DNA from 2 places in the Lysinibacillus sp. NPDC095746 genome. Region 2 is predicted to be linked to the other one. Evidence: a T-box and tRNA genes for the amino acid it is inferred to sense, from the RefSeq annotation. Region 2 holds a T-box; the other holds one or more tRNA genes.
The links. The T-box of region 2 lies ahead of argS (arginine--tRNA ligase). A T-box ahead of a tRNA ligase gene usually reads a tRNA of that ligase, here a tRNA-Arg.
Positions count from the first base shown of each region.

Region 1: it has a tRNA-Arg gene. The T-box ahead of argS (arginine--tRNA ligase) is inferred to sense a tRNA for this amino acid. The anticodon was not compared.

Region 1 is NZ_JBIWGL010000005.1:110,549-125,807, reverse strand. Features, by position in the region: gene ACIQ7N_RS05800 (S9 family peptidase) at 1-208, opposite strand, end outside; gene ACIQ7N_RS05795 (TPM domain-containing protein) at 473-1,237, opposite strand; partial or broken gene ACIQ7N_RS05790 (LemA family protein) at 1,237-1,643, opposite strand; gene ACIQ7N_RS05785 (LemA family protein) at 1,605-1,817, opposite strand; gene ACIQ7N_RS05780 (spore coat protein) at 1,999-2,613, shown strand; tRNA gene ACIQ7N_RS05775 (tRNA-Arg) at 3,048-3,122, opposite strand; gene clpP (ATP-dependent Clp endopeptidase proteolytic subunit ClpP) at 3,938-4,519, shown strand; gene ACIQ7N_RS05765 (hypothetical protein) at 4,824-5,036, opposite strand; gene ACIQ7N_RS05760 (HPr family phosphocarrier protein) at 5,210-5,467, opposite strand; gene whiA (DNA-binding protein WhiA) at 5,583-6,530, opposite strand; gene ACIQ7N_RS05750 (gluconeogenesis factor YvcK family protein) at 6,596-7,579, opposite strand; gene rapZ (RNase adapter RapZ) at 7,584-8,477, opposite strand; gene ACIQ7N_RS05740 (8-oxo-dGTP diphosphatase) at 8,487-8,954, opposite strand; gene trxB (thioredoxin-disulfide reductase) at 9,351-10,295, opposite strand; gene ACIQ7N_RS05730 (tetratricopeptide repeat protein) at 10,396-11,919, opposite strand; gene hisIE (bifunctional phosphoribosyl-AMP cyclohydrolase/phosphoribosyl-ATP diphosphatase HisIE) at 12,010-12,627, opposite strand; gene hisF (imidazole glycerol phosphate synthase subunit HisF) at 12,624-13,385, opposite strand; gene hisH (imidazole glycerol phosphate synthase subunit HisH) at 13,379-14,011, opposite strand; gene hisB (imidazoleglycerol-phosphate dehydratase HisB) at 14,008-14,607, opposite strand; gene hisD (histidinol dehydrogenase) at 14,612-15,259, opposite strand, start outside.
Region 2 is NZ_JBIWGL010000049.1:4,866-20,124, reverse strand. Features, by position in the region: gene ACIQ7N_RS22810 (MarR family winged helix-turn-helix transcriptional regulator) at 409-957, shown strand; gene ACIQ7N_RS22805 (alpha/beta fold hydrolase) at 961-1,920, shown strand; gene ACIQ7N_RS22800 (MFS transporter) at 1,993-3,165, opposite strand; gene argS (arginine--tRNA ligase) at 3,326-5,005, opposite strand; T-box leader at 5,040-5,260, opposite strand; gene ACIQ7N_RS22790 (hypothetical protein) at 5,342-6,370, opposite strand; gene ACIQ7N_RS22785 (sigma-70 family RNA polymerase sigma factor) at 6,568-7,119, shown strand; gene ACIQ7N_RS22780 (helix-turn-helix transcriptional regulator) at 7,100-7,495, shown strand; gene ACIQ7N_RS22775 (FtsW/RodA/SpoVE family cell cycle protein) at 7,482-8,723, shown strand; gene ACIQ7N_RS22770 (ABC-F family ATP-binding cassette domain-containing protein) at 9,546-11,150, shown strand; gene ACIQ7N_RS22765 (MFS transporter) at 11,229-12,572, opposite strand; gene ACIQ7N_RS22760 (AMP-binding enzyme) at 12,615-12,926, opposite strand; gene ACIQ7N_RS22755 (TetR/AcrR family transcriptional regulator) at 13,168-13,791, shown strand; gene ACIQ7N_RS22750 (S66 family peptidase) at 14,216-15,214, shown strand.

The DNA of each region.
Region 1 (15,259 bases), on a different contig from region 2:
TTTGCTGACGCATTGTCTCTGATCCATGTTGGAATGTTAGGGCTGTTACAGTTAAATTTAAAAATTCCTTAGCAGATAAACGTTCCTCTTTTACTTCTACTTGACTGCTAGTTTCATTGGCAGCGCGTACTTCCTGCATAGATACAGGAATGACAGCAGATGATGTTAAAATAACCGCTAATGATGCTGATAAAAATCTCTTCTTCAAAATGATTCCTCCATATATCAGTTTATGTTATATCGTTTGTCGATATAATTGAATTATAGCAATTTTATCTCTATTGTCAATAATTGATAATAATTAAGTATATTTCCCTTTTAAACCAATAAAAAAAGCGAACTGATTGAGTTCACTTTTTTACTATAAACAGTTATGCCACCGGAAGCTTCCGCCTATAAAGGAAGTCTGTCGCTACCAAAACACTTGTAACTGCCAGTTCACTTACACGTTACATAAGGCAGGCATCTGAAGTTAAAATTTCCGACTTGCTCCTCCACCAGCAGATGAGCCGCCCCCGAATCCGCCAAATCCACCGCCCCTAGAGCCGCCACCTCCGAATCCACCTGGAAAACCACCCGGAAAACCGCCACGTCTACCAGAACGAGGCCCTCCTCCTCTACCATTAGAAATAAATGTATAAATAACAAGTACGATGATAGTGATTAAAATAATCATCCACGTTGGCATTTCTTCATTGTCAGCTGTATTTTCAGGCATCTTTCCATCCCAATTGTATTCGTGTGCGACAGTTTGAAATACTTCTGCGTACGTTGCTTTAAATGCCTTATTAATGTCCCCAGCTCTTGCATTTGGATAAAACGCTGAATCTAAAATGCGCCCCAACTTGCCATCAGGTAATGCTCCTTCTAGACCTTGGCCTACAGCAATGACGACATCATTATTGCCATCGCCCTGCCCAAACGTTGCTAAAATTAAAACACCATTATTTTTTTGCGCATCGCCAATCCCCCATGAACGAATCATTTTTGTTGCATACATTTTTGGTTCTTCTCCGTTAATCGTATCTACTGTTACGACCATAATTTCAGCACCTGTGCCTTTGTCTAGCTGCTCTGAATAGTGGTTGAGTTCTTCCTTTACGGATGTTGATAAAACATTAGCAAAATCATGAATATACGTATTTTTCTTCGGTGTCGGCATTGCGGCATCCGCCATTCTTATAGACAGAATAAACATGATGCTAACAATAGCAAGTTGGAATATTAACCGTTTCATTATTGTTTACCTGAACTGCCAAAATCTATAGATGGTGCCTTTTCAGCACCCGCAGCTGCTTTAAAGTATTCTTTCTGTTCAAAACCAAACATCCCTGCAATAAGATTGCCTGGAAAACGTTTAACCGTTTTATTAAAAGTCTGCACTTCATTGTTGTAATCTTCTCGAGCCACCGCTAAACGATTTTCTGTCCCAGCTAATTCATCCATTAATTGACGGAAATTTGCATCTGCCTTTAAATTCGGATAATTTTCTACGACTACTAGTAATCGACTAAGTGCTCCGTTTAATGCATCATTGGCAACAGCCTGTTCCTTTGGACTTTGAGCACTTCCCATTTGTGCACGTGCCTCTGTAATGCTAGCGATCACTTCTTTCTCATGGTTACATAACCTTTTACAGATTCTACTAAGTTCGGAATCAAATCGTAGCGACGTTGTAGCTGATTTTCAACTTGCGCCCATTTCGAATCTACGCTTTCCTCTGCCGTTACTAGACTATTGTATTTTGGAATAAATAGTAAGGCCAATATAACTAAAATAATAACGATTATTCCTACAGGTCCAAATATTTTTTTCAATTCTAAAACCTCCTTCGCTTTCTGTTAGCTATCATCCATGATAAGCCTTTCTTTTTTCTAATGTGTAGCAAAAAAACATCCCTATTCTACATATATGCAAATGCATTAATACCGTATGAAATTTCTCTAACGTGCCATACTTAATACTGTAACAAACTATGATATTTAGGAGGCGCTTTTTTTGACACAATCGTTTCAAAACGAATCATCAAACCAAACATCGTTTAATCAACAACAAAGCCTAAATCATGGTGGACATGAGCAAATGGACTTGCATGAAACAATCGGTGCAATCATTGCTTGTATGAATCAATCCATTGTTTTACGTCCACATGTTAAGGACACAGAGTTACTTAGTATTTTGGATCGCCAATACAATTTCACATTAGGTATGTATAACACTATTGTGGAATCTTATAGCACAGGTCATGATCCATCTGTTCCTACAGGTCGCTATCAAATGGAGACAGGAAATAATTTTAAATATGGATTAACTCCTGGCCAACCTAAAAAGCCAATGCAAAATGCAAACGAGCTCAGCGATGAATGTATTTCTGGCTTCTTACTTGGCGCTCAAAAGGGTGTGGCAAAAGGTATGACTGCAGCAGCAACAGAAACTACAAACCCTGTTGTTCGTCGCGTTATTGCCGATAGTATTCCCAACTGCATTGAAATGGCATACGAATTATCTATATACCAAAATATGCATGGCTACTATCAAGTACCTCAATTTTCTCAACAAGATATGCAAACGATGCTTAATGCATACAGCACTACAACAAATCCCCTTCATTAATTTTTAAAAAAAAGAGCAGCCCATCTGTGGTCACTATCACCCAGGGGCTGCTCTTGTTTAATTTTTTATAAAAAATGCTTTCGTTCATGGATTCGCCAAGTCGATCACCCATCGAATAACTAAAAATAGCACCTGGAGTGAATGTTTAGCCATTCATCCTGGTGCTATTTTTAGACTATTTGTAAAAAAAAAAGAATCCCCTCAGATAGGATTCTTTTTTTTCGACTAGTATAACTAGTCTTCACGTACAGTATGTTCACTAAAAATAATTTGGAGTTGTTGCTTTTTTGAAGGTTTGAAAGGAACATATACGGGAATAATGCCTATTAAGCAATATTTCCATTATATTCCCTTCTCTTTTCCCCACTAAGCAGGCTGCTAAACTACTTATTAGGAGAATTGAGTTATTAAAGTAAATCAAATAATCAGTAAAATGGCGCCCTCGGAGGGAATCGAACCCCCAGTGCAAGAACCGGAATCTTACGTGTTATCCATTACACCACGAGGGCAATTAAACAAAAAAAAAGTACTCACCCTAGGCTTTAGAAAAGCATGATGTAGATAACCCTCATGTGAAGCATACCTGCAAAATAGTGTACTGTACTTTAACTTATGTGACCTTATCAATTATACAAACCTATTGCCCATATTTCAACTATAGAATGCAAAACATTTTAACTTTTTTTATCTTGATTCAATAAGTATCAAAATACCTACGAAAAATAGATAAACTACAGACGGATATCACAGATTTGTGAATTATGCTGATACCCTTTTAATTTTGGACACGCTATCTATTTACATGAGAGCAAAGCGTTTGCGGTACTTCCTTATTTGCGTGGAAGCGAGGCGGTAATGGGAATGTTTTTTGTAGCAACAGCGAGGCGGTAGCATAAAATGTTTTCTGGGCGAAGACGACAGCATTAAGTGTTTTTGGGCGAGGGCGAAGCGTGCATCCAATGGTTTCTGGCAAGGGCGAAGCGATTGCATCCAAGTTTTTTGTGGCAAAAAGCAAAGCGACTGCATCCAATATTTTTGGAGCGAAAGCGAAGCGGTAGCATCCAATGGTTTCTGGGCGAGAGCGAAGCGATTGCATCCAATGTTTTGGTGACCAAAGCGAGGCGGCAGCGTCCAATAGTTTCTGTGGCGAAAGCGAGGCAGCACTATTAATACGCCAAGGAAAAATTGATTTAATTTATTTTACTTTAACAGGGTTAATATTTGACCTTCCCTGACTATAATGTGTATGATAAGGATACAGCTGAATTACCAAGGAAGTTTTCAGCAAAAGTATTCGAATTTAGTTTTTTAAGGAGGATTTAACATGAATTTAATTCCTACAGTTATTGAACAAACAAGTCGTGGTGAACGTGCTTATGACATCTATTCACGACTACTAAAAGATCGTATCATCCTATTAGGAAGTGCAATTGATGACAACGTTGCTAACTCAATTGTTGCTCAACTTCTATTCCTACAAGCAGAAGATCCAGACAAAGATATTTTCCTTTACATTAACTCACCAGGTGGATCTATCACTGCTGGTATGGCAATTTATGACACAATGCAAATTATCAAGCCACAAGTACAAACAATTTGTATCGGAATGGCAGCATCTATGGGTGCTTTCCTACTTGCTGCTGGTGAACCTGGTAAACGTTTCGCATTACCGAATGCTGAAGTAATGATTCACCAACCTCTTGGCGGTGCACAAGGTCAGGCAACTGAAATCGAAATCGCTGCAAAACGTATTTTATTCTTACGTGAAAAATTAAATGGAATTTTATCAGAACGCACTGGTCAACCACTTGAAGTCATTGCAAGAGATACAGACCGCGATAACTTCATGACAGCTGAGCGTGCAAAAGAATACGGCCTAATCGACCAAATTATGGAACGTAAATAAAAAAGTTAAAGGCATCCCAGATTATTTCTGGGATGTCTTTTTTTGTTCGACACTAACTGTATTGGTTTGATGGGACTATCCTTCACTTTGATTGGGCTATCCACAATTTTAATGGTTCTATCCACGACTTTAATGGTTCTATCCACGACTTTAATGGCTCTATCCACGATTTTAACGGTTCTATCCACGATTTTTATGGCTCTATCCACGATTTTAATGGTTCTATCCACGACTTTATGCTCTATCCACGATTTTAATGGTTCTATCCACGACTTTGGTTACTCTATCTTTCATTTTGACGGTTCTATCCATTATTCTGACTCTTCTTTCCGTCGCTCTGACTCTTCTTTCCGTCGCTCGGCTCTTCTTTCCGTTGCTCTGATCGTTCTTCCGTCGCTTCAGCCTTTCTTTCCGTCGCTCTGACTCTTCTTTCCGTCGCTCTGACTCTTCTTTCCGTCGCTCGGCTCTTCTTTCCGTCGCTCGGCTCTTCTTTCCGTTGCTCTGATCGTTCTTCCATCGCTTTGACCTTTCTTTCCGTCGCTTCAGCCTTTTCTTTCCGTCGCTCTGACTCTTCTATCCGTCTCTTCGGCCATATTTCCCATCGCTTTAGCTCTACTTTCAGTGCAAAAGCGCAAAAAAACTGTCCAACATGTAAGTTTTACTGTTGGACAGTTTTTGCGTCATAGTTCTTTAATCTTCTTTTTCGATTAGTGCTGCTAATGCTGTAACCGCTTGCTCAGCATCGTTGCCATCGCCACTAAGTACAACCTCTGTTCCTTTTGCAATGGCTAAGCTCATAACACCCATAATGGATTTAGCATTTACTTTTTTCTCGTCTTTTTCCAGAAAGATATCTGCGTTAAAACGATTTGCTTCTTGTACAAATAGTGCTGCTTGTCTAGCTTGTAGTCCTAATTTTAATTTTACATGGACTCTTCTCTCGGTCATTCTTAAAACTCCCCTTTACTACCGTTCATCTATTATTTTTATCTTACCTTACTTACTAGCAAAAGAACAATATGCGATTACGCTTTTCACATTCATACCTGAAAAGTATGAAAATTTAACCACCAATTTTTTCTCCGCTTCTTAATGCATCGGCTATTTCATCTATTTTCCGTAATCGATGATTGACACCGGATTTACTAACCGTTCCACTTGATACCATTTCACCAAGTTCTTTTAGTGTGACATCTTGGTATTCTACGCGTAATCGTGCAATTTCACGTAGTTTTTCTGGCAATTGATCTAGACCTATTGCATTTTCAATAAATCGGATATTTTCTACTTGACGTAATGCGGCGCCTATTGTTTTATTCAAGTTCGCTGTTTCACAGTTAACTATGCGATTGACACTATTTCTCATGTCTCGCAATATGCGGACGTCTTCGAATTTCATCATTGCTTGATGCGCTCCAACAATGTTAAGGAAATCTGAAATTTTTTCCGCTTCTTTTAAATAAGTTACGAAGCCTTTTTTTCGTTCAATTGTTTTTGCATTGAGCTCAAATTCATTCATTAAATCCATTAAGGCCTCGCCGTGCTCTTTATATAATGAATAAATTTCTAAATGGTAGGCGGATGTTTCTGGATTGTTGACAGAGCCACCCGCTAAAAATGCGCCTCGTAAATATGCTCTTTTTTGACCACTCTTTTTAATGAGCTTCCGAGAAATAGTATGATTAAATTGAAAGTCGTCTGAGATGATTTCTAAATCAATCAGTAGCTCACGCGCACCTTCTCTTACGCGGCAAATGTATACGTTATTTTTTTTCAAACGCATTTTTTTTCTAACAAGTAACTCTACATTATACGGATACAGCTTCTTCATAATCGTATAAAGTCTTCTTGCGATTGCAGCGTTTTCAGTTTGTACGTCTAAGCTTAACTGTTTATTAGCAAAGGATAATGAACCATTCATACGAATTAGGGCAGATACTTCTGCTTTCATACAATGATTGTCCGCTTCTATTTGCGTTAACTCTTTTTTCGTTTCTGAAGCAAAAGACATATCACGCCCTCCTTTCAACTTTTTGTTCTATGTATATGTTCATCTTATCATATACAATAAGCGCTTTATGATTCACTAACTTCTTGTTCATAGATATTTGCGTAATCTACAAGCCATTTCGCAACGTTTGTAGCATTATGACGCACCGTCCCATCTGGGCGAATCGTGGCAATATCCCGTTTAATAACCTCTAATCCCATACTTTCAAGCTTTGCAACGTCGAATGTTACTGGCTCAGCACACTCTTCCTTATAAAGCTCTTTTACAGGATGAGGGAGTTTTACATCATTCACCAATATAGAATCAATGAAGGAGTCACTAACATGTTTATATATAGCTTTAACATGATCACCTGCTGTATATGAAATGGTTTCACCTTTTTGAGTCATTAAATTACAAACATAAATTTTTCTTCCTTTAGCCTTTACAACAGCTTCTCCTATTCCTTTTACAAGAAGGTTTGGAATAATGCTTGTATATAAACTTCCTGGACCAATTAAAATATAGTCAGCACGATGAATTGCTCGAATAGCCTCTGGTAACGGTTTCACATTTTCAGGCACTAAAAAAACACGACTAATTCGTTTTTTTGCCTTTGGAATTTTAGATTCCCCTTCAATGATTGAACCGTCCTCAAGCTCAGCATGTAAATTTATCTTTTTGTTGGCAGCTGGTATGACGCGACCATGGACCTTTAAAACCTTTCCCATTTCACTAATAGCATGGTTAAAATCCCCGGTAATATCTGTTAAAGCAGTCAGCATTAAATTACCTAATGAATGCCCACGTAAATCTTCTGATGCAGAAAATCGGTATTGAAACATTTGCTCTACAAGCGGCTCAACATCCGATAACGCCGCGATCACATTACGGACATCACCAGGTGGTGGAATATCATAGTCATCTCGTAAACGTCCTGAAGAACCACCATCATCTGCTACTGTCACAATTGCAGTAATATCAAATGGGTGGTGCTTGAGCCCTCGTAGTAACGTAGAAAGCCCCGTACCACCACCAATTACAACAAGCTTTGTTCGCTTCTTTCCCATTCACTCAATCCTTTCTACGATTGATGTCACGATGTGTAATAACAGTATTTTCCTTTCCAGCTAAATATGCCCCAAAATACTCTGCTAATGTTACTGAACGATGCTGTCCTCCAGTACATCCAAAGGCAATGACAAGTTGTGATTTGCCCTCTTGTCTATAGAGCGGAATCATAAATTCAAACAAATCCGTTAGTTTTTGAATAAGTGTTTGCGTATCTTCAAGTGCCAAAACATAAGAAGATACCTCAGTTTGTAAGCCCGTTTTAGGGCGTAACTCTTCTACATAATATGGATTTTTCAAAAAACGGACATCAAATACTAAGTCGGCATCTATCGGCATACCATGTTTAAATCCGAAAGACATAATATTTACCGAGAAAATATTATCAGCATCGCTGGCAAATTCTTTAGCGATTTTTTCACGTAGCTCTTTAGGCTTCATATTAGATGTATTATAGACAAATTTAGCGCGACCTTTTACTTCGGATAAAAGCTTACGTTCTTGTTTAATGCCATCTAATGGTAAACCATTTACAGCCAATGGATGTGCACGTCTTGTCTCTTTATAACGTCTAACTAAAGCTGCATCATCTGCATCTAAAAATAAAATACGTGCAACGATGTCACCTTCTTTTAGAATATGGTCGAGAGCGCCGATAAGAGAATCAAAAAAGTCGCCACCACGCATATCCATGACAGCTGCTATACGTGTAATATTTTTACCCGAATCCCTTAGTAAGGTTAAAAATGTTGTAAGTAACGCTGGTGGTAAATTATCAATACAGTAATACCCTAAATCCTCAAAGCTTTGAATAGCTACTGTTTTCCCAGCTCCAGACATTCCTGTAATAATAACCAATTCACTTGTACCTTTTGGTCCTTCAACCACCACTGTCATGCAGCTCCTTTATTGTTCGATTGATATTTGTATTTTCTCATGAAGTAATTCAAATTCAGTTGTGTATTCAAATGTACCGTACTGAATGCCTGATTGTGAGATAGCAAATTGTAAGTTTGTTCGATCACCTTCAGCCATTGGCAAATGTTTCAAATCCTCTACTGGGTGCCATGCAAGTTCGCCTTCTCTAGTTTCTTTAAACGGTACTCCTTCTACATCCTTTGCAACAAATGTATAAAGCATCCATTCGTCCACTACCTCATTATTTTCTTTAATAACCATTGTATAAACACCCTTTAAATGAGCATTTATTGGTGTGACATTTGTTTCTTCTTTAAACTCCCGTACTGCAGCCTCATAAATCGATTCACCGCTCTCCATTTTACCGCCAGGAGCTACGTACCAGCCACGTCTCGGCTTCTGAAGTAATAACACTTGACCGTCTTTTACGGCTATTAAATTTGCAATTCTTTGCATAGGCACACCTCTAATCTCTTTTGCATTCTACCTTTTATTATAGCAAGACCAAACAAGGTTTGTCCTCAATTCTAAACTTTACGTCATTTGCAATTTTAACTTTATCGATACTGTTTTTAACCTTTACTCAAACATATGAAACTCAGTCATAAAAATTTCCGTTCACAACAAAAATAGGCTGCTCCACCTAATTGGTGGAAACAACCTACTTAACAAAATAAAAGGGGGATTGCTAATTACAATTTATATATTACACCTTTTATATGTCATTCAAGTTACAACTATATTAAGACCGTATTAAAATTGTATTTTTTACCTCAAAATATTGATCTTGGGCATTCTACTAAAATATGCACACCCATTTTGAAAGGAGATTGCCCTTTTCAATGATCCACTTTAAGCATTAATTTTTTCTAATAATTCTTCCACATAGTGCTGTACTGCTTGTGCTGCAATACTTCCATCCCCTGTCGCTGTAACGATTTGACGAAGTGATTTTTCACGTACATCTCCAGCTGCGAAGATACCTGGTACTGTCGTTTCCATATTATCATTTGTCACAATATAACCAGCATCATTTAAAATGCCTAGAGACTCAAATGGTTTTGTTAATGGAAGCATACCAATGTATACGAATACGCCATCAGTAGCAAAATTAGATTCTGTACCATCTACAGTTGATTGTAATGTTACACTTCCAACTTTACCGTTAGCCTCATTAATTTCTTTCACTGTTGCATTCCAAATGAAATCAATTTTTTCATTAGCAAAGGCACGATCTTGGAGAATTTTTTGTGCACGTAATTTATCACGTCGGTGTACAATTGTTACTTTATCAGCGAAGCGAGTTAAATAAACGCCCTCTTCAACAGCAGAATCCCCGCCACCTACGACAACAAGATTTTTTTGCTTGAAGAATGCACCATCACATACTGCACAATAGCTGACACCACGGCCGCCAAGTTCTTTTTCGCCAGGCACGCCCATTTTTTTATACTCGGCACCTGTAGAAAGAATAATTGCTCGTGTTTTATATTCTTTAGTACCTGATTTTATTGTTTTATATTCCTCACCATCAATAATTTCAGTTACGTCGCCATATGCATACTCTGCACCGAATTTTTTAGCATGATCGAACATTTTTGTAGATAGTTCAGGCCCTAGAATTGTATCAAACCCAGGATAGTTTTCTACTTCTTCTGTATTTGCCATTTGTCCGCCAGGGATCCCACGTTCAATCATTAAAGTTGAAAGGTTGGCACGTGATGTGTAAACAGCTGCAGTCATCCCAGCAGGACCTGCACCAATTATTACTACATCATAAATTTTTTCTTCTGACATAAATACTTCCCCCTAAACAGATTTTTTACTTTTTTATAATAATGTTAGTATGTTCATCGTATGTGAAAGTAAAAAGTTATTCAACTATGTTGCTCACGGTCTAATTATGAGTGTCTGGTAAGAACATTAAAATCTCTTCAATATACTTCGATAAAGTTGACACTGACACTCCGTATTGCTGAGCGATTTCTTTTTTTGTCACCTTGAGCATTCGGGAAGAACGGAATAAATAATCATTTGCTCCTGCAATAGCTGCTGGATTTGTAAAACGATAATTGTTCATCAATGCTTGCTCACAAAGCACAAACCACATTTGGAACATTGGTGCAATTAATGTCGTTAGCTTTTCATACTGCTCTAGTAAAATTTCTGGCACACTTACTGCTCGTATAAAGCTAGCCTCTACTTTGTTTTTCATATCAAATTGATGTCCTAGTGCATAAGCGAGGAATAGCTTTTCATACGCATTAAATTGGTCAACATCTATCCATTTTGGATGCGCAATAATTTCCTGTTTATGTGCTGTACAGCTTAATAAAAACAAACCAAATATGCGTTCACTTGTATACTCGCTCTCTAGCTTTTCTACAATATAATCACGGTCATGTTCTAATGCATCAAGTGAATAATTGTTTTCTTCTTGACGCCAAGGTTCAAAGCCTTCTTTATCGGGATCTAGCTCAAGTAGCTGCTCCCATGTACTTTTTGAAATTTCTTCATGTCCTGAGAAATAAGCGGCATGTGATAACCAAAAGTAAAAGCCAGCATCGCCTACATAGCCTCTTTTCTGCATGCTACGCAACCATTTAAATGCTAAATCATATTGTCCAACGAGCGCTAATGTTGCACCCAGCTTGTAGCGATGTTCCCATAAGTATGGTTGAATTTTCACAAGTATTTCTAAAAGATCCTTTAAATCTTCTTCATTTTTTTCATAGTATGCGATAACCGTTAAATTACATAGTGCATGTAAATTCCCTTTATTTTCACGTAATACAGTGTTTAGCAGCGCTTTCGCTTGTTCTGCTTCACCCACATAAAAATAGGCAAGGGCTAAGTTATTATAAGCCGACCAAAAATCTGGTCTATCTTCAATTAAGTTTTCTAGCATTTTAATAGCTTCAGGGAAATCTCCCTTTTCCATACAGCGTCTCGCCTGTTCTTGCCGATATAAATCTTCAGCTGAACCTTCAAGCTCCTCAAAATCATCCTGCTCAAAATCAACAAACTCTAATATTTCAGCAGCTTCATCTGCATAGGCACCTTCTGGCTCTATTTGTAAATATTGCTCTGCAAAGCGCTTAGCATCATGTATGATGCCGATACATCCTGAAACCTCTGCCATGTAAAAAATAATTTCTGGATTGTCTTTATCTATTTGATAGGCACGACGAAGTAGATCATACGCTTCCTCGAAACGTTGACCCTCTAACTCTATTATCGCTAATTGTAATAAAATCATCGGATCATCAGGGCTTAAATCAACTGCTCGCTGCAAATATTTATAGGCTTTATTCATTTGTCCACTATTCATTGCTTGAATTGATTTTTTATAATAATAGTCGCCTGTTGGAATGAACGACACTATATTCGTTTGATTCTCTTTTTGACGTTTCTTTTCCAAAATATTTCCTCCGAAACAAGAAATAAGGAACGTATTATACGTTCCTTTACACAGTAACTTCTATTATAACATACAATAAGCAATATGCCGTTATTTCTCCTCGTGACGTTTTTCTAACACATGTAACACGTCATAAATACTTACTTTTTGCTCTTGCAGTAATACTAGTAAGTGATACATTAAATCGGCAGCCTCCCATTTCACTTCTTCTGCATCGCGATTTTTTGCACCTATGACAACTTCAGTCGCTTCTTCTCCAACTTTTTTACAAATTTTATCGATTCCTTTATCGAACAAATATGTAGTATACGCCCCTTCTGGCATTTCTTGCTCGCGCTTTTCAATGACCTTTACGAGTTTAGAAAGAGTCTCAACAGATCCGACCTTGGCATTGTGCTGAATAATCTCCGTAAAGCAAGAAGTTGTTCCAGTATGACAAGCCGGTCCAGCAGGAATTACTTCCACAATTAATGCGTCACCATCACAGTCCGCCTTGATAGATACCACTTTTTGCGTATGACCACTCGTTGCCCCTTTGTGCCAGAGCTCTTGACGTGAACGTGAGAAAAACCATGTTTCTCCTGATTCAAGCGTTTTTTCTAGAGATTCTTTATTCATATACGCTACAGTTAGTATTTCTTTTGTATTTGCATCTTGTACAACCGCAGTGACAAGACCTTTTTCATCAAATTTAATGCTGTCAATCATCTCACTGTCACTCCTTTTTCACGTAAGTATTCTTTTACTTGTGCTACGCTCGTTTCTTTATAATGGAAGATGGATGCCGCAAGTGCTGCATCTGCATCGATACCTTCAGCTAATACCTCGTTAAAATGTTCGGCATTCCCTGCACCTCCGCTTGCAATAACAGGAACTGTCACAGCCTCTCTCACAGCTTTTGTTAACGCTAAATCAAAACCGGATTTCTCACCGTCCTGATTCATACTCGTTAATAAAATTTCACCTGCACCTAAGCGAACCGCTTCCTTCGCCCATTCAGTTGCTCGCCATATTGTTTTGTTTCGGCCCCCATGCGTATAAACCATCCACGTGGCATCTTCTTCGCTATAGCGGGCATCAATAGCTACAACAATACATTGTGCGCCAAAAAAGTCAGAACCTTCTTTAATAAGATCTGGACGCTCTAAAGCAGAAGTATTCACTGATACTTTATCGGCACCTGCACGTAAAATACGTTTCATATCATCTAATGTTCGAATTCCACCACCTACTGTGAATGGAATGGCTAATGTGGCTGCAGTTTGCCGTACGACATCCACCATTGTTTGACGTCCTTCATGTGATGCCGAAATATCTAGAAACACAAGCTCATCTGCCCCTTGCTCATCATAAAACTTAGCAAGCTCAACTGGGTCACCCGCATCACGTAAAGACACAAACTGTACACCTTTGACAACACGTCCCTCTTTCACATCAAGACATGGAATAATGCGCTTTGTTAACATGATGCCACCCCCTTCAACCATTGCTCTAATAAATGCACACCTAGTTCGCCTGACTTTTCAGGATGGAACTGCATGCCCGTAATAGAGCCATTTGCCACAATGCCAGGAACTTTAATACCATAATAATCCGCATAAGCGACAAGCTCCGTTTCCTCGATATCAGTTGCATAAAATGAGTGCACAAAATAAACATGCTTTGCCGTTACTTCACCATTTAACCAAGAAGGATGCTTTGTCACGACGAGCTCATTCCATCCCATATGCGGCACTCGATACTTCTGCCCAGCGTTGTCACCAGTAAATCGTTTAATGCTGCCTTTAAAAAAGCCCAGCCCCTTCGTCGGGGACACTTCTTCACTTTGCTCAAATAACAATTGCATGCCTAAGCAAATTCCGAGAAGTGGTCGATTTTCTGCTTTCACCTTGTGTAAATATTGATCTAAATTCGTTTCAGCTAAACGTTTGATGGCATCTGGAAACGCTCCAACACCAGGAAGCAACAGTGCATCTGTTGCATCTAGCACTGTCTCGTTAGCCGTAACAACAACCTCACAGCCAAGTCGTTTTAATGCTTGTTCAACGCTAAATAAATTGCCCATTCCATAATCAATAACACCTATTTTCACGTTAACAGCCCCTTAGTCGATGGTACACCTTTAACACGTGGATCGATTTCCACTGCTGCGTCAATGGCACGTGCTAACGCTTTAAAAATAGCTTCAATAATATGATGTGTATTATGGCCATAAGGTACGATCACATGAACATTCATCCGAGCCTCAAGTGCAAACTTCCACAAAAATTCATGTACTAATTCAGTATCGAAGCTACCGACCTTTTCCTTCAACTGTGGCACACGATATTCTAAGTGAGGACGATTGGAGCAATCTACAACGACCTGTGCAAGTGCATCATCCATTGGCACAAATGCTATGCCGTAACGCTTTATTCCTTTTTTATCACCGAGCGCTTCACGAATAGCTTGGCCTAAGACAATTCCTAGATCTTCTGTTGTATGATGATCATCTATATACGTATCACCATTCGCTTCTATCGTCCCATCAAAAAGCCCATGTTTAATAAATAGGTCAAGCATGTGATCCATAAAGCCAACACCTGTTTTAATATTTGCTTTCCCTTCACCATCTAAATCGATAGCTACAGAAATTTGCGTTTCATTTGTTGTACGTTCAACTTTTGCATATCGTTTCTTTTCAGTCATTGTATTACCCCTTTTCCCAGCCACGCGATTCCACTGCACGCGCATGACCCTCTAAGCCTTCCATACGTGCTAGACGTGCAATTTTCGGTGCGTTTTCTGCCCAAGTTTTTTCACTATAAAAAACGACGCTCGATTTTTTCACAAAATCATCGACATTTAAGCCACTTGCAAAGCGTGCAGTGCTATTCGTTGGCAGCACATGATTTGTCCCTGCAAAGTAATCACCAACTGGTTCAGAGCTATAACGGCCAATGAAAATCCCCCCTGCATGTCGTACTTGCTCAGCTACAGCCTCCGCATTTTTTGTGACAATTTCTAAATGCTCAGGCGCTAGCGAATTAATGGCATCTACAGCATCTACCATCGTTTCAGCCACATAAATGACACCAAAGTTTTCTATCGATGCACGTGCTACCTCTTCACGCGGTAAAGTCGTTAGTTGCTTCTCCACTTCATTAGCTACTTTTATAGCCAATTGCTCAGAAGTCGTTACTAAAATGGCACAAGCTAATTTATCGTGTTCAGCCTGCGATAAAAGATCGGCTGCGATTTCATCAGCAAATGCTGTGTCGTCTGCTAACACGGCAATTTCACTTGGGCCAGCAATCATGTCAATGGCTACCTCACCAAACACTTCACGTTTTGCTAATGC
Region 2 (15,259 bases):
AAGCCTAAGTTCCGCTATCTTAGCGGTTATTTGTAAACCCGCAACAATAACCTCACCCTGCACCCACTTATCAGTGGTGATGACTTTTAGAGCTAAATGCCAGTTAAACATCTTTCTTTACTATCATAAACAAGGTTACAAAACGTTTCAAGTTTACATAATAATATTATTTGTGGATATGTGTTATAAAAATATTGCTCTTACCTTTTAGCCAATCCGTTATACCTATAAAAAACATCTCTTTTTTACATTTGCTATGAAAAATGGCTTATAATTTGCGCTTAAAATGTTATTAATAAAAGAAGTCTTCTTACTAATATGACCGTTCATAAATTTTATAGACAATATATTGTCCATTTTGTTATGATGAATTTAGACAATGTATTGTCTAAAAGAAAGGACTTCTTTATGAACAATGACTTATTTCTAATGCAACAAATATATTCAGCCCTCTTTTCTGTTGGCAATAAAATTCAAGTACAATCCGATCAATATTTAGAAAAACTAACATCTAGACAATTTATGGTTATTTTAGCTATTGCCCATTTACCTGAAGATCAAGCATCGTTCAACAATATCGCAAGAAAACTAGGAACGACTAAACAGAATGTAAAACAGCTAGTCACTACTATGAAAAATAAAGGCTATGTCGAAATTGCCCCTAGTCAGCATGATAAACGTGCGGTCAACACGACGATTACTACGTTTGGTAAACAAGTAGCGTTAGAGGCAGGAGAAAAAGGAACATATTTTTTAGCAGATCTTTTTAAAAATTTTTCTACTAATGAGCTCGAAACAATGTGGGCGCTATTAAAGAAGTTATTTAGTTTTGATGGTGAAGAACAAGATGGTTTTGAAGAGCGCAGTAACTTGACAATGGATGAAAATCAAATGGACATTCAGCTACAGGTTTTAAAGGAGTTTGAAAGACGAAGAAATCATATAGAGGGAGAATGAGAAATGAACAATAAATCCGAGAAGTTAATTAATAGTGAAGAATATGTCTCGGTTAACGGTGTAAATCATTATTTATTTCATTCAGGTACTAATTATGATAACCCAGTATTGCTTTATTTACATGGTGGTCCTGGTAGTGTTGAATCTCTTTTTGCCCATGCTTTCCAATATAAAATAGAAGAAACGTTTACGATTGTACATTGGGATCAGCGTGGTGCTGGAAAAACGCTTACTAAAAACCCCGATAAGTACCCTTCAATTGATGTGCAGAAATATAATAAAGAAAAGATTGTTTTACTCGGAAGGTCTTGGGGCACTATTTTAGGAAGTATATTTATCAAGCTATATCCTGAAGATATTGCTTATTATATTGGCGTGGCACAAGTTGTCTCCCTTCTTGAAAATGAGCGTGTTGCTTATGCAAAAATGAAGGAACAAATAGTAAAGGCAAATGATAAAAAAGCTTTAAAAAAGCTTGAAACTATAGGAACTTATCCAGGAGAAAAAATAATATTTGATCGTGAGTTTTTAAAGAAATGTAGGAAAATCCGAAAACTTCAAGGGCTATATGGTTTAGCCGTTAAGAGTGACCTTCCTGTTATTATATCAGCGTTTAAAAGTCCTATTTTTAAGTTATCGGATCTTTTCGCATTTTCGAAAGGACTAAAAGCAAATAGCAAAATCCATGAATTTTTAGGAGACTTTGACCTGGCGGCAGACTCCTCAGATTATAAAGTTCCCATTTATTTCATTTTAGGTGAGGATGACTGGCAGGCTCCCTACATTATTGCCGAAGAATACTTTAGTAAAATTAATGCTCCCCATAAAAAATTATTTATCATTCCAAATGCCGGTCATAGAATTATGATGGACCAAACCAACTTGTTCTCAGATACATTACTTCAGATATATAACAATGAACATTGTACGGAGACGTCTAGATCTTATAAAAGTTCATCATAAAAATGTGAACTAAAAGCCGATTATGGAGCTTTTAAAAAAAGACATGCTCGTACATTTAAGCATGTCTTCCCATTATTTTTTCTTAAGCATAAATGTTGTAGCAATTATGCCAATCATTAATAGTATAAAAATCAAATAGGTAAATGTATGGTTTCCAGTCACATCATAGCAATAGCCGATTAGTATTGGGATAATGGAGCTTATCATAAAGCCTCCTGAAAGCACCATAGATGACCAGCTATTTGCCTCCTCGTCATTTCTTGCCTCATCCAGTGGTAGCAATAAACCAATTGGAAATAAGCCGCTTAATACGATACCTATTATGAAAACGGCAATCCATAAAAAAGTCCCTGAGCCTAACCATAGCAACACAAAGCCAATCACGCCTAAGCTCCCTAAAGAAAAGAGCCAACCGATTCGACTGAACCATTTTTCCATTAGTATAGGAACCAAAATATTTCCAACCATTTGTACAATAGACATAAAAGTTAGCATAGAGCTTGCAGCAACAAGAGAAAAGCCCTTATCCTGTAATATCGGTGCTAGCCAAGACATTATTGAGAAGAACAAAGATGTTTGTATCCCAAAGTAAATTAAAATGGTCCAAGCACGTGCATTTTTCCAAGGATTTCGTGCTGCATTTTCTGTCAATACACCTGTCTCTGCCCGCTCTTGATTTTGTATTGCTAGTAACCATATACAAAGAGCAATAATTGCAAGTATTGCCCAACTGCCAAGCGCCATTGTCCAGCTCTCATGAAAATGATTAAAAAATGTTATGGTTAGTGCCGCACTCAATGTTGCCCCTGTTCCTATTCCAAAAGAATAAACACCTACCACGGTTGTAAAACGATTCGGGAATTTTTTCTTTATATAGGCATTTAAGATGGGTCCAATAAGTGCAATGGCAAATCCTGCAGCAAAACTTGTGACTACAAGTAGTGCATAACTTTCTTTTAAAAAGCGTAGCCCATTTGCAAATGCCAGGATCATTATTAAAAGCGTAATAGCTGTTTTTGTTCCGAGTTTCCTTTGAATAGGTACCGCAAATGGTGCAAAGAGACCCATACAAAACACCGGAATAGATGTTAAAAAGCTCATTTTTGTATTAGATAAATGGAGTGATTCCAAAAGTACATTAAATAGTGGTCCTATCCCTGTGACTGCTGGGCGCATATTGAGCGCAACGAAGAAAATACTAACAACCACAAGTACCATAGAAACACGCCATTGCTTGTTCTCCATACTTTCTAAATACCTTCTCTCTATTGATACGGTCAAAAATTCAACAAAATTTGTTAGACCTTTGAATTCTCACTATTTCCTTTTACCATTTTTTCTAGTATCGGTCAATTTAATGGTAATTATTAAAAAAATCATAAGACATAACGGCAGCTTACTATACTTACATTTTTTTTGGCGCTGCAATGCCCAATAATTCTAACGATTCTTTTAAAACAATGGCTACACAATGACAAAATGCTAATCGTGATGTTCTCTGGTTGTCATCAACCAATATTTTATTTTGAGCATAATATTTATTAAATACACGCGCTAATTGTAAGGCATATTTAGCAATTTGTGATGGATCTGCTTGCTCAAAAGCGTTGACAATTACATTCGGAAACTGTTCCAGTAATAACACAACTGGCCACGCTTGCTCCCCTAATGCTTCAAACGATACTTCGAAACTATGTTTATTTGCTTTTTCCAAAAGAGATGAGATACGGGCATACGTATATTGAATATAAGGCCCTGTTTCACCTTCAAAATGCATCATTTGCTCAATCGAAAAGTCAATATCATGAAGACGATCATTCTTTAAATCATTAAAAATAACCGCTCCTACACCAACCTGACGTGCAATGTTCTCTTTATCCACTAGATTTGGATTTTTTTCCTCGATATTTCGCTTCGCCGTAGCTATCGCTTCTTTTAGTACTTCTGCTAATAGAACAATCTTTCCTTTACGCGTCGACATTTTTTTACCGTCTTTTAGAATCATCCCAAAAGGTACATGCTGTAAGTCTTTTGCCCAATCGTATCCCATCTTCTCAATTACGTTAAATAGTTGTTTAAAATGAAGAGATTGTTCGTTCCCTACAACATAAAATATTTTTTTAGGATCATATTGTTGTTTACGATAAAAAGCAGCTGCTAAATCACGTGTAGCATAGAGCGTAGCACCGTCTGTTTTAGTGATTAAGCATGGAGGCATATTGTCTATTTCAACGACATACGCACCATCTGATTGCACAAGTAGATCTTTTTCTTTCAATTCTTTAACAACAGCAGTCATTTTGTCATTGTAGAACGCTTCCCCAGCGAAAGAATCAAAGTTTATCCCAAGCAATTGATAAATGGTTTTGAATTCTTCGAGTGATGCATCTCTAAACCATTGCCAAAGAGCTAAAGCCTCTCCATCTCCATCTTCTAATACTTTAAATGCAGCACGCCCCTGTTCATTGAGTGTTTCATCCTGCTCCGCTTCTTCATGGAACTTTACATATATTTTTAACAGTTCCTCTATTGGGGCAGCTTCAATTACTTTTTGTTCTCCCCATTTTCGATAGGCAACGATTAACTTACCAAACTGTGTGCCCCAGTCACCTATATGATTTATACGAATTGCTTGATAGCCATTTTTCTCAGCAATATTCGCCAAAGCATTCCCGATCACTGTTGAGCGTAAATGGCCCATGGAAAAAGGCTTTGCTATATTTGGGGAAGAAAAGTCTAAAACTACATTCCCTTTTGACTCCTGATGAGTCCCGTATAGATTTTCTTCTTTTACTATTTGGCAAAGTACTTGATGTGTAATCGTTGGCTGATGGTAAAATATATTGACGTAGCCACCTACTACTTGAACTTCTTGTATTAAATTACAGCTTAAATTGTGTTTTATGTCGGATGCGATACTGTTTGGAGATTTTCTTAATTTTTTTGCTAGTGTAAAGCAAGGGAATGCTACATCTCCTAAGCCCAAATTTTTCGGGCTTTCTAGTAGATTTTGAATGTCATTAACAGATAACTCATTATTTAATGCCACAGCGATTCTTTTCGCAATTTGTGTATGCATGTTCATTCTCCTCTCAATAAAAAAAGCCCCCATCTCTAAATATAGAGACGAGAGCATAGTTATCCCGTGGTACCACTCTAGTTGCCATATAAATATGACCACTTTCCATTGTTAACGAGGTGACTCCCCGATATTCTCTACTACTCATTCGAGAACCTTCTCCAAAGTGCGTTTCATTTATGGCCTCTGCATTAGGCTCACACCATCCCTAATTCGCTTTCCAGTAACTCCATAAACTACTCTCTTTTTCATCGAATTTGACTGTAATTTCAAAATATTCTACACGGGCTACTAATTATTGTCAACAGTCTTTTCGGAAATATCAAGAAGTAAATGTTTACATTAAAAATGTTCTGCTGAATAATTAACAATAACACTTTTTTTAGCTCGCCATACATTTCGGACCTTATTTTTCTTGACGTCATAGTACGAGAGTACGCTCTCCTTAGGTATTTCCAAAATACTATAACCCTTTTTTTCATCAATAAAACTAGATAAGAAATAAAACCCTTCTTTTTTTTCATCGTATTTAACAGAGCGAATGTTTGAATAAATATTACTACTATCTAATAAGTGTTTTACTTTTTTTGTTTTGATATCTATTTCAACAACATGCGAAATAGGACTGTCTATAGCTTCATCATAGCTGATAATTACAGAGTTAGCATCTGGTGCCAATGATGCGCCACTAATAAATCTTTCTACATCGGCTATATGTTTCTTTTTTTGTCCTTCCATATCATAAATATCTAAACTGTATTTGGTCGGTTGTAATTTCGTTTGATTTTTATTAACCTCGTCAAGTTTCTTCTGATCTTCGTCCTCGGAGAAAGAAACCACAATTAATTGATTATTATTCGGGTTATAATTAAAATCTAAAACACTGCTATCCTTGTTGTCTTCGTCCCATATTTGTATTTTCTGCGTTTCAAGATTATAGGTAGCCATATGAAAATTTTTAAGTTCATTTCTTAATAGCACTCTCATAAAGATAATTCTTTGCTCTTTGTCTATTTGGATAAAGTCAACGTTATGAAATACAGTGGTTAATTGTTTCATTTGATTCGTGTTTAGGTCATTTTCAAATAATTGTATTGTATGATCTGAAATGCCATCAGCAAAATGCAAAATATTAGTACGTTCAGAATAAGCGAAAGCAGTAAAATCCGTCGTTTCCTTACTAAATAGTACTTTACTTTTATTTTGACTCTGATCAAAATGATAGAATGTAAACTTCAAACTTTTAGGATCAAACACATTGATATAAAGTTTAGATTCTGAGGGATTATGATCATTAATTGAAAATATTTTTTTACTAAAGACAATGCAAATCATTACGGTAATTATCAAAATTAATGTAAGTCTCTTCAAGATCTCCTCCCTTTCTACTATAAAGTTTGCTATTTCGCCCTACTATTTAATGTACCCCTCATCCTTACCTGCTAGAACTCTTCCTAAAGGTTATTTGGCTTACGAGTACTCACAACACATATACACGCTTTTTTATAAAAGTAAAACCAGTATTATTTGGCAATCGTCTAATAAATGAACACGTAAGGAGGTACGATATGGAGGAAACAATAACAGCAAGCGGTTTATCACGAGATCAGGTGATTGAGGAGCTAATGTCCAATTATGGCCAAGCGATTCTGCAGCTTGTTTATACATATGTACATGATACTGCTCTTGCTGAAGATTTGACGCAAGAGATTTTTATCAAGTGCTATAAGGCTCTCTCAACATATCAGGGGCATGCCAGTTTGAAAACTTGGTTATGGCGCATTGCTATTAATCATTCAAAGGACTATATAAAGAGCTGGTACAAGAAAAACGTCGATGTTATCGAAACGAATGTGTTAGAGGAAACGTTAGAAACGAGCGATTTGCTTGAGCAAGTTGTGAAAAATAGTGAGGACGAGGCGTTATTTGACTTAGTAATGGCACTCCCCGTTAAGTATCGTGAACTTATTTATTTTTATTATTTTGAGGACTATTCGATCCAGGAAATTTCTAGCCTTTTATCATTGAATAATAATACGGTGAAAACAAGACTTCGTAAGGCACGTTCCTTGTTACAAAAAGCGTTAGGAGGGAATCCATTTGACGGAAACACGTTTTAAACAAGCTATGAAAAATCAATTTAAAAAGATGCAGTTTACAGAGACGCATAAGGAAGCTGTGCGCAAAGGCATTCATGAGGAACTTTCGGATCAGGTGCTGTTACCGATGCTACAAACGATGCGCTCAGGTTATGAGATTACGCAACTTCTATTTACAAAAAACAAAGAGATAGTTAGTTTAAATGAAGGGATCATCTATGCTTCGCTGCATCGCCTTGAACAGCAACAACTCATCATAAGTGAATGGTACGGGAACGAAAAGCGATATATTCTTTCACGTAAAGGCGTTAAAGTGCTGACAAAGCTTAACAAAGAAACAGACAAGCTCCCTTCTCTTCAGCTATTACTGAAGGAGGTACGCTATGCGAACGATTAAAGAATTTATTCAACAAGTAAAGGGTCATATCCGTAACAAGGAGGCACATGAAGCTGTTGAAAAGGAGTTAACCTATCATTTAGCGAAGTCAAAACAGGCTTGGCAGGAAAAGGGCTATAACGATGCGGTTGCGGAACAACAGGCTGTAAGTGAAATGGGTAATGCGACTAATCTCGGCGTCTCACTTAATCAGATTCATCAGCCGAAAATCGATTGGCTACTCGTTATTCCATTTGTGCTGGCAGCGATGTGTAGCTTTTTACCGCTCCTACCAGCTGAGCTCTGGTTACGACATTTTATCATGCGTAATGTCGTCATTGTTATTGGTGGGATTGCTGTGACAATTTTCTTAACGCGACTCGATTTCCGCAAGCTAGAGCGCTATTCCACGCATATGTATGTACTAGGATGTCTCGTATTTCTTATTATCTTAAATGGTAATCAAATGATGAATGATGTGATCTTTTTTCAGGCAGGTCCCCTTGAACTTAAAGGTTGGATGACATTGCCTCTCTTTTTAATAGCATTTGCGGGATTTTTTGCTAAACAAAAAAAATCATTATGGTGGTTGCTCATTCTTTATTCTATCGGTGCATATTGCTACATACGATTGCCGGACTTTTCATTATTCTGTACGTACACGGTGATTGTTGCCATATTATTTTATGCGAGTAGCTTTTCTCGCAAACAAAAGCTAGCCTGTACCGTAACTTTTAGTTTCCTATTTGTTGCCTTAATAAGCTACTTAATGGTTGTGCCTTTAGCCCCCTATAACCTCCCACTGGCTCGAATGAAGACTATATATATACCAGGTTTAGAAGATAATGGTGTATCCTATATTTCAACCGTGATGAAGAACCTCACATGGTTTGGCAACAGCAAGGTAATATGGGAGATTGAGGCACATACTAATTATGTATTACTGACGATTTTACAAATGTATGGAATTATTGCAGGAGTAGCTGTTGTATGTCTTCTTGGCTTCATCATTTTCCGTATAGCATACACACTAGCCTCCATTCATAACGAATACGGTCGTTTATTAATTGTAGGTGGCCTTGCCTATGTCACAACGCAAATTATATATCACATACTTATGCTTTTCGGACTTGTCCCCCTCATGTCAATGCCACTCCCATTCATTAGCCATGGTGTTTTTCCAATGCTACTAGGAAGCGTTGCTATAGGCTTGACACTTAGTATTTATCGAAGAAAATCATATATTTAATGTTTTTATGCAATTTAAAGTAACCTTTTACCAATCTATCTATAAAAGGTTACTTTATTTATAGTAAATTAATTGCCCCTTAACTATATGTCTCTGAAATTATGTGAGAATTTATCAAAAAAGTTACCCAATTACAGGTAGTTAAATTTCATTAAGTATCGATATTATTTAGGTAAATAAACAGGTTCTGTGTACATGAAAACTGATATAAATATGCCCACAGTTACTATAAATAAGGCAATTTTCTGTAATAATGAAAAGTCTCGGAATTTTTTATTTTGAAAAGCAAGATCAGCAATTATCGTTAATAGAAAAGCTACAAACAAAACCTCCAAAGCTCTATTAAGAAATGAAATATTGTATATAGCAATTGCTATAATTGCTATTAATGAAAAGATAAACTGCCTAAAATATTTGTTTCTTAATAGCATTTCATCACCTCCACATCCCCTTGTATTACCAATAAAGTATTTACATTTGATATATATGTGAATACAACTTTAAATATTTACCTTAGGAGGGAATCATGAGAAGTTTACTTTTATTGCTGGTATGATAGCAAATTTAATCAGAAGTAGGGATGAGGAAATAATGTAGTTAACTCATGCCCTTCTTACTAGAGGGCTTTCATTATTATTACGCGTTCTTTACCTTAGTGACGTTAAAATACATATAAAAGTAGCTGATTTGCATTTTCACACTCTCCTATTCCACTCAAACACTCGAGAACCAATAACACAAACGTTGATTTAATAATGTTTATAGACTATGGTACATATTTCATGATATACTAGTGCCATTGTGAAAAAAGGAGGAACTTGCATGATTCAAGTAAGTAATGTAGGTCTTCGCTATGGCGATCGTAAACTATTTGAAGACGTAAATATAAAATTCACACCGGGGAATTGCTACGGTTTAATCGGAGCAAATGGTGCTGGTAAATCAACATTTTTAAAAATTCTTTCTGGTGAAATTGAAGCACAAGAAGGTCACGTATCAATGGGTAAGGACGAACGTTTATCAGTCCTTAAACAAAACCACTTTGAATACGATGAATTTAATGTATTAGATACAGTTGTTATGGGGAACAAACGTCTTTGGGAAGTAAAATCTGAAAAAGACGCTATCTACGCAAAAGAAGACTTTTCTGATGAGGATGGCATGCGTGCTGCTGAATTAGAGGGTGAATTCGCTGACCTAAATGGTTGGGAAGCTGACTCAGAAGCAGCAACATTATTAAACGGATTAGGGATTGGCGACGAGCTTCACTATATGCTAATGGCTGACCTTGAAGGTTCTGACAAAGTCAAAGTATTGTTAGCACAAGCTCTATTTGGTAAGCCAGACGTTCTATTACTAGATGAGCCTACCAACCACCTTGACTTAAAAGCAATCCAATGGTTAGAAGAATTCTTAATTAACTTTGAAAATACGGTTATTGTCGTTTCCCATGACCGTCACTTCTTAAACAAAGTATGTACACATATTGCTGACCTTGATTTCTCTAAAATCCAATTATATGTTGGTAACTATGACTTCTGGTACGAGTCTAGCCAACTAGCACAAAAAATGATGGCAGACCAAAACAAGAAGAAAGAAGAAAAGATTAAAGAGCTACAAGCATTCGTTGCTCGTTTCTCTGCGAACGCTTCAAAATCAAGCCAAGCCACTTCTCGTAAAAAAATGTTGGATAAAATCGAGCTAGACGACATTAAACCTTCTAGCCGAAAATATCCGTTCATCAACTTCCAAACTGGACGTGAAATCGGTAATGATGTGTTAACGGTGGAAGGCCTTACAGCAAGCAATGAAGGCGAAACACTATTCAAAGATATTCGCTTTTCAATGAACAAAGAGGATAAAATCATTTTACTTGGTAATCCAATGGCAAAAACGGCTCTTCTTGATATTCTAATGGACGAAAGAAAGGCAGATGCTGGTACATTCAAATGGGGCGTAACAACATCTCAAAGCTACTTTGAAAATGATCACGATAAATACTTCGAAGGTTCAGAGAAATCATTAGTGGAATGGTTACGCCAATATTCTCCTGATGATGAAACAGAAAGCTTCTTACGCGGCTTCTTAGGTCGTATGCTATTCTCTGGTGAAGAAGTGAAAAAATCTCCTTCCGTTTTATCAGGGGGCGAAAAAGTTCGTTGTATGCTATCAAAAATGATGCTTGCAACAGCAAACGTTATTTTACTGGATGAGCCAACGAACCACCTTGACCTTGAGTCAATCCAAGCATTAAACGAAGGACTTATGCGCTTCAAAGGTGCAATGCTCTTCACATCTCATGACCATCAGTTCATCCAAACAATTGCAAACCGTGTCATCGAAATCCGTGAAGACGGTACAATTTTAGATAAACTATTAACTTATGATGAATTCCTAGAGTGGAAAGATAGCCAAGGCTTAAACTAAAGAACAAAACAGGGTTCTCCTATTCAAAAAGGAGAACCCTGTTTTTTTAAATTCGCTTTCGTCAAAGTATGATCACTATTACTTTGACGTGGTTGTCATTGCTACTTCCACTTGTGCATCTGACATGCGTTTATTTTCTTGTATTTTCTCGTCAGTTTCTTCATATTGAGTAATCATCCGTGTATCTGGTGAAAATACTGCAAGTAGCAGTGATAACAATAGCCCCGCCATCATTAATCCACCAAATAAATATGGTGATGCCCCATATTCTGTTGCTAAAGATGTCCATAGCATTGGTCCAAAACCGACGATTGCCGCAGCGATTTGATAGCCAAAGGATAGCCCGGTGTATCGAACATTCGCAGGGAATAATTCAGAGAAAAACGTACCTTGAGTCGCAAAAATGGCTGCCCAGACGACACCAAGTAAAATGATTTGCAATATAAAGAAATTAGTTGAATTAATTGGAATCATTACGAAATATGGAATTGCTAGTAGTAGCATTGTGATAAGGCCGCCAATATAAATTTTCTTTCGACCTATAAAATCTGAAAAATACCCAACAAGTGGAATTGTGACAATCATTGTTGCACAGCTTAACGTTAGAGCAAATAACGCGACATCCCTTGTATAGCCTATATACGTAGTTGCATACACCAATATAAACGACATTAAAAACACATTAAAGAATCCATCCCCTATTTTTAATCCAATAATGCGGAAAATATCTTTTTTGTTATATTTAAAAACTTGGACAATTGGTAATTTAGCTAATTCGCCATTGTCTTTTTTACGTTTAAATTCTGGTGTTTCTTCAATCCCACTTCGAATCCATATAGCCAGTACTATTAAAACTGCGCTAAATAGAAATGGTAAACGCCAACCCCAGGCCATAAATTGGGCTTCTGTCGTTAATGAAGAAATAAGTGTAAAACTAAATGTCCCTAACACTAAACCGATTGGTACACCAAGCTGTGGAATAGAACCAAAAAAGCCACGCACACCCTTTGTAGCTGATTCAGTAGCTAGTAACACGGCACCACCCCATTCACCACCAAGTGCAATCCCTTGAATAAGTCGCAAAATTACTAATAGCGTTGGCGCGAGTAACCCCACTTGTGCATACGTAGGTAATAAACCTATCAAAAAAGAACTACCGCCCATTCCTATTAACGTAAGCATAAGCGAGGCTTTCCTTCCGACACGATCACCCATATGTCCAAAAATTAAACTGCCAATTGGACGAGCTGCATACCCTGCTCCAAACGTAGCAAATGCAATTAAAATCGAGATTGCTGGATTAGTCGAAGGGAAAAAAAGTGTTGTAAAAACTAATCCCGTTGCAGTACCATACAAATAAAAATCGTACCATTCGATGACTGATCCTGCTAAACTTGCTAATAATATCTTCACATTTTTCATAAAATCCCTTCTCTCTACAGTCAATTTTTTATGTCATTCGCTTTAACTAAAACTAGCGTTACGTAAAACATGTTTTTGAATTTTTCCGACAGGTGTACGTGCCTTAAATTTTACGAGGGCGTTCTCGACATACGCTATCAAATCCTCTTCACTCATATTTGCGCCTTCTTGTAAAATAACATACGCTTTAATAGCTTCATCACGTATTTCATCGGATACAGCAATGACGGCTGCTTCATATATAATCGATGCTCTGTTAGTATACTCTTCATTTCTCGCTGCCACATTTTCACCTGAACGTTTAATCATATCCTTTATACGATCAACGAAATAAAAATAACCATCTTCAATCAATACGAGCGTTATCCCCAGTTAATAGGTTGTTGCTCTATTCTCTCCCTTCGTTCTATTCCAAATTAAATCCATGATATCCCCCTTCTTTAATTAGTTTCATAGACTATAGTCTGTATATTAATTGGCAAAACAATTATTTGTCAATGTTTTTTCAAATAATTCAGAAAATAAGGTCGTTAGTTGAATACGTTATATGCTAAAGTTAAATAGACTATCTCTTGGAAATTAGGTGATAAAGAAGATGAAAAAGACGCGAAAACTGCAGGCTCAAGAAACGAAAATACATATTTATTTAACAGCACTTAAATTGTTCGAAACGCAAGGCTTTGATCAAGTAACAGTTGATGAAATTGTGCAAAAAAGCAAAAGCTCAAAAGGTGCTTTTTATGGTCATTTCTCGTCTAAGTACGATATTTTCCTAGAAAAATTTAAAGAAATTGATCATTTTTACGAGGAATTTATAACTACACTGCCCACCAATCTTTCCTTCAAGGAAAAGGTTATCTCCTTAATTGATGCACAAATGAAATATTTAAAAGAAGATTTAGGAATGGATTTAATGCGTTCTGTTTACAAAAGCGGCTTAATTGAAAACGACGAAAACTTCTTTTCCAATTCTGAACGAGAATTGTATAAAATTTTACACTCATTTATACAAAAAGCTATTAAAGATGGTGAATTATCTGTACAAATAAATGTTCAACAAACCGTCATTTATATTAGTCGTTGTATGCGAGGTTCCCTTTATGACTGGTTAGTCTTTGGTAGAGATTTTGACTTATTACAAGAAAGCAAAGACTTTATTGCAATATTTTTAGATGGTTTATTATTAAAAAAAGGGATATCTATTAAAGAGACAAGATAAGGATGGTCAAACAACATTTGATCAAACAAAAAAAGGCACTTCCTATCTAACTTAGCTAGAAGTGCCTTTTTTATAATCGTTACTGCCATTTACAGTTACTTTTGCATGTAAATGCCACCCTCCCCACCATAGTGAGTTATGTCCTTACTTCGCTTTGCTCTAGCTTATCATCAGTTTCAGATGGTAATACTTGCAGAGTACTTTGTGCTGACCACTCATGTATAAAATCATCCACTTGTCGATACATTTAAACTCCACCCATTTTTTCTAAATTCCGGACTCTCACACAATTAAATTTACATAATATTATTATTTTTACTCTGTTATAACCCTAACTTTTTATATCTATTTCGTCAAAACAAGTATACGACTCTTTAAAAAATCATGTATAATAGCTTTTATCTTAAATTGAAAGAGGGTTTTTATGTTTTCCCCATTAAAAAAAGGCGATACCATTGGCATTTACTCGCCCTCCAAACCAGCTACAACTATTGCAAAAGCTCGTTATGAAAGAGGTAAGAAACGTCTGCAAGCACTTGGCTTTACGATTAAGGAAGGTTCATTAACTGGAAAAGAAGATTTTTATCGCTCTGGTACACCGAAAGAACGAGCAGAAGAGCTGAATGCACTACTTCGTGATCCCCATATCAAAATGATCTTACCTACTATGGGTGGTACTAACGCTAATAGTATGCTGCCATACCTAGATTATGAAGCATTTATGCAGAATCCCAAAATACTTATAGGTTTGTCTGATGTTACTGCTATACTTCTCGCAATGTATGCAAAGACTAGTATTCCTGTTTTTTATGGACCTTCTGTTGCTTCTACTTTTGGTGAATTTCCACCTTTTGTCCATTATACAGAGCAATATTTTAAAGATTTATTTTTACATTCATTATCAACTCCCTCGTATACTATGCCAATCCCACCTATTTGGACAGATGACCGACTAAATTGGTTAGAAAAAACGACTGAAAAAACTCAACATCATAATTCATGGATTACAGTGCAACATGGCACTGCTGAGGGACGTTTAATAGGTGGAAATATAAATACGATGTACGGCTTCATCGGAACACCTTACTTCCCTCACATAAATAAAGGAGATATTTTACTTCTCGAAGATACTTCTAAAACAATTGCGGTTGTTGAGAAAAACTTTGCTATGCTAAAACTACACGGTATTTTCGACAAAGCTTCTGCAATTATTTTAGGTAAACATGAACAATATGATGATTTAGGAACCGGAAGAAAGCCTTATGATGTGTTGCTAGAGCAACTAGATGGACGTACTATGCCTATAATGGCTGATGTTGATTGCTGCCACACTCATCCCTTGCATGCTATGCCCATAGGCTTACGTATACGTGTCAATGCAACTAGCAAAGAGATTACCTTTCTAGAAACCTGGTTTTCATAACATTCGTATAACCTACATACTTCACGTATAATGAAGACAAATAGC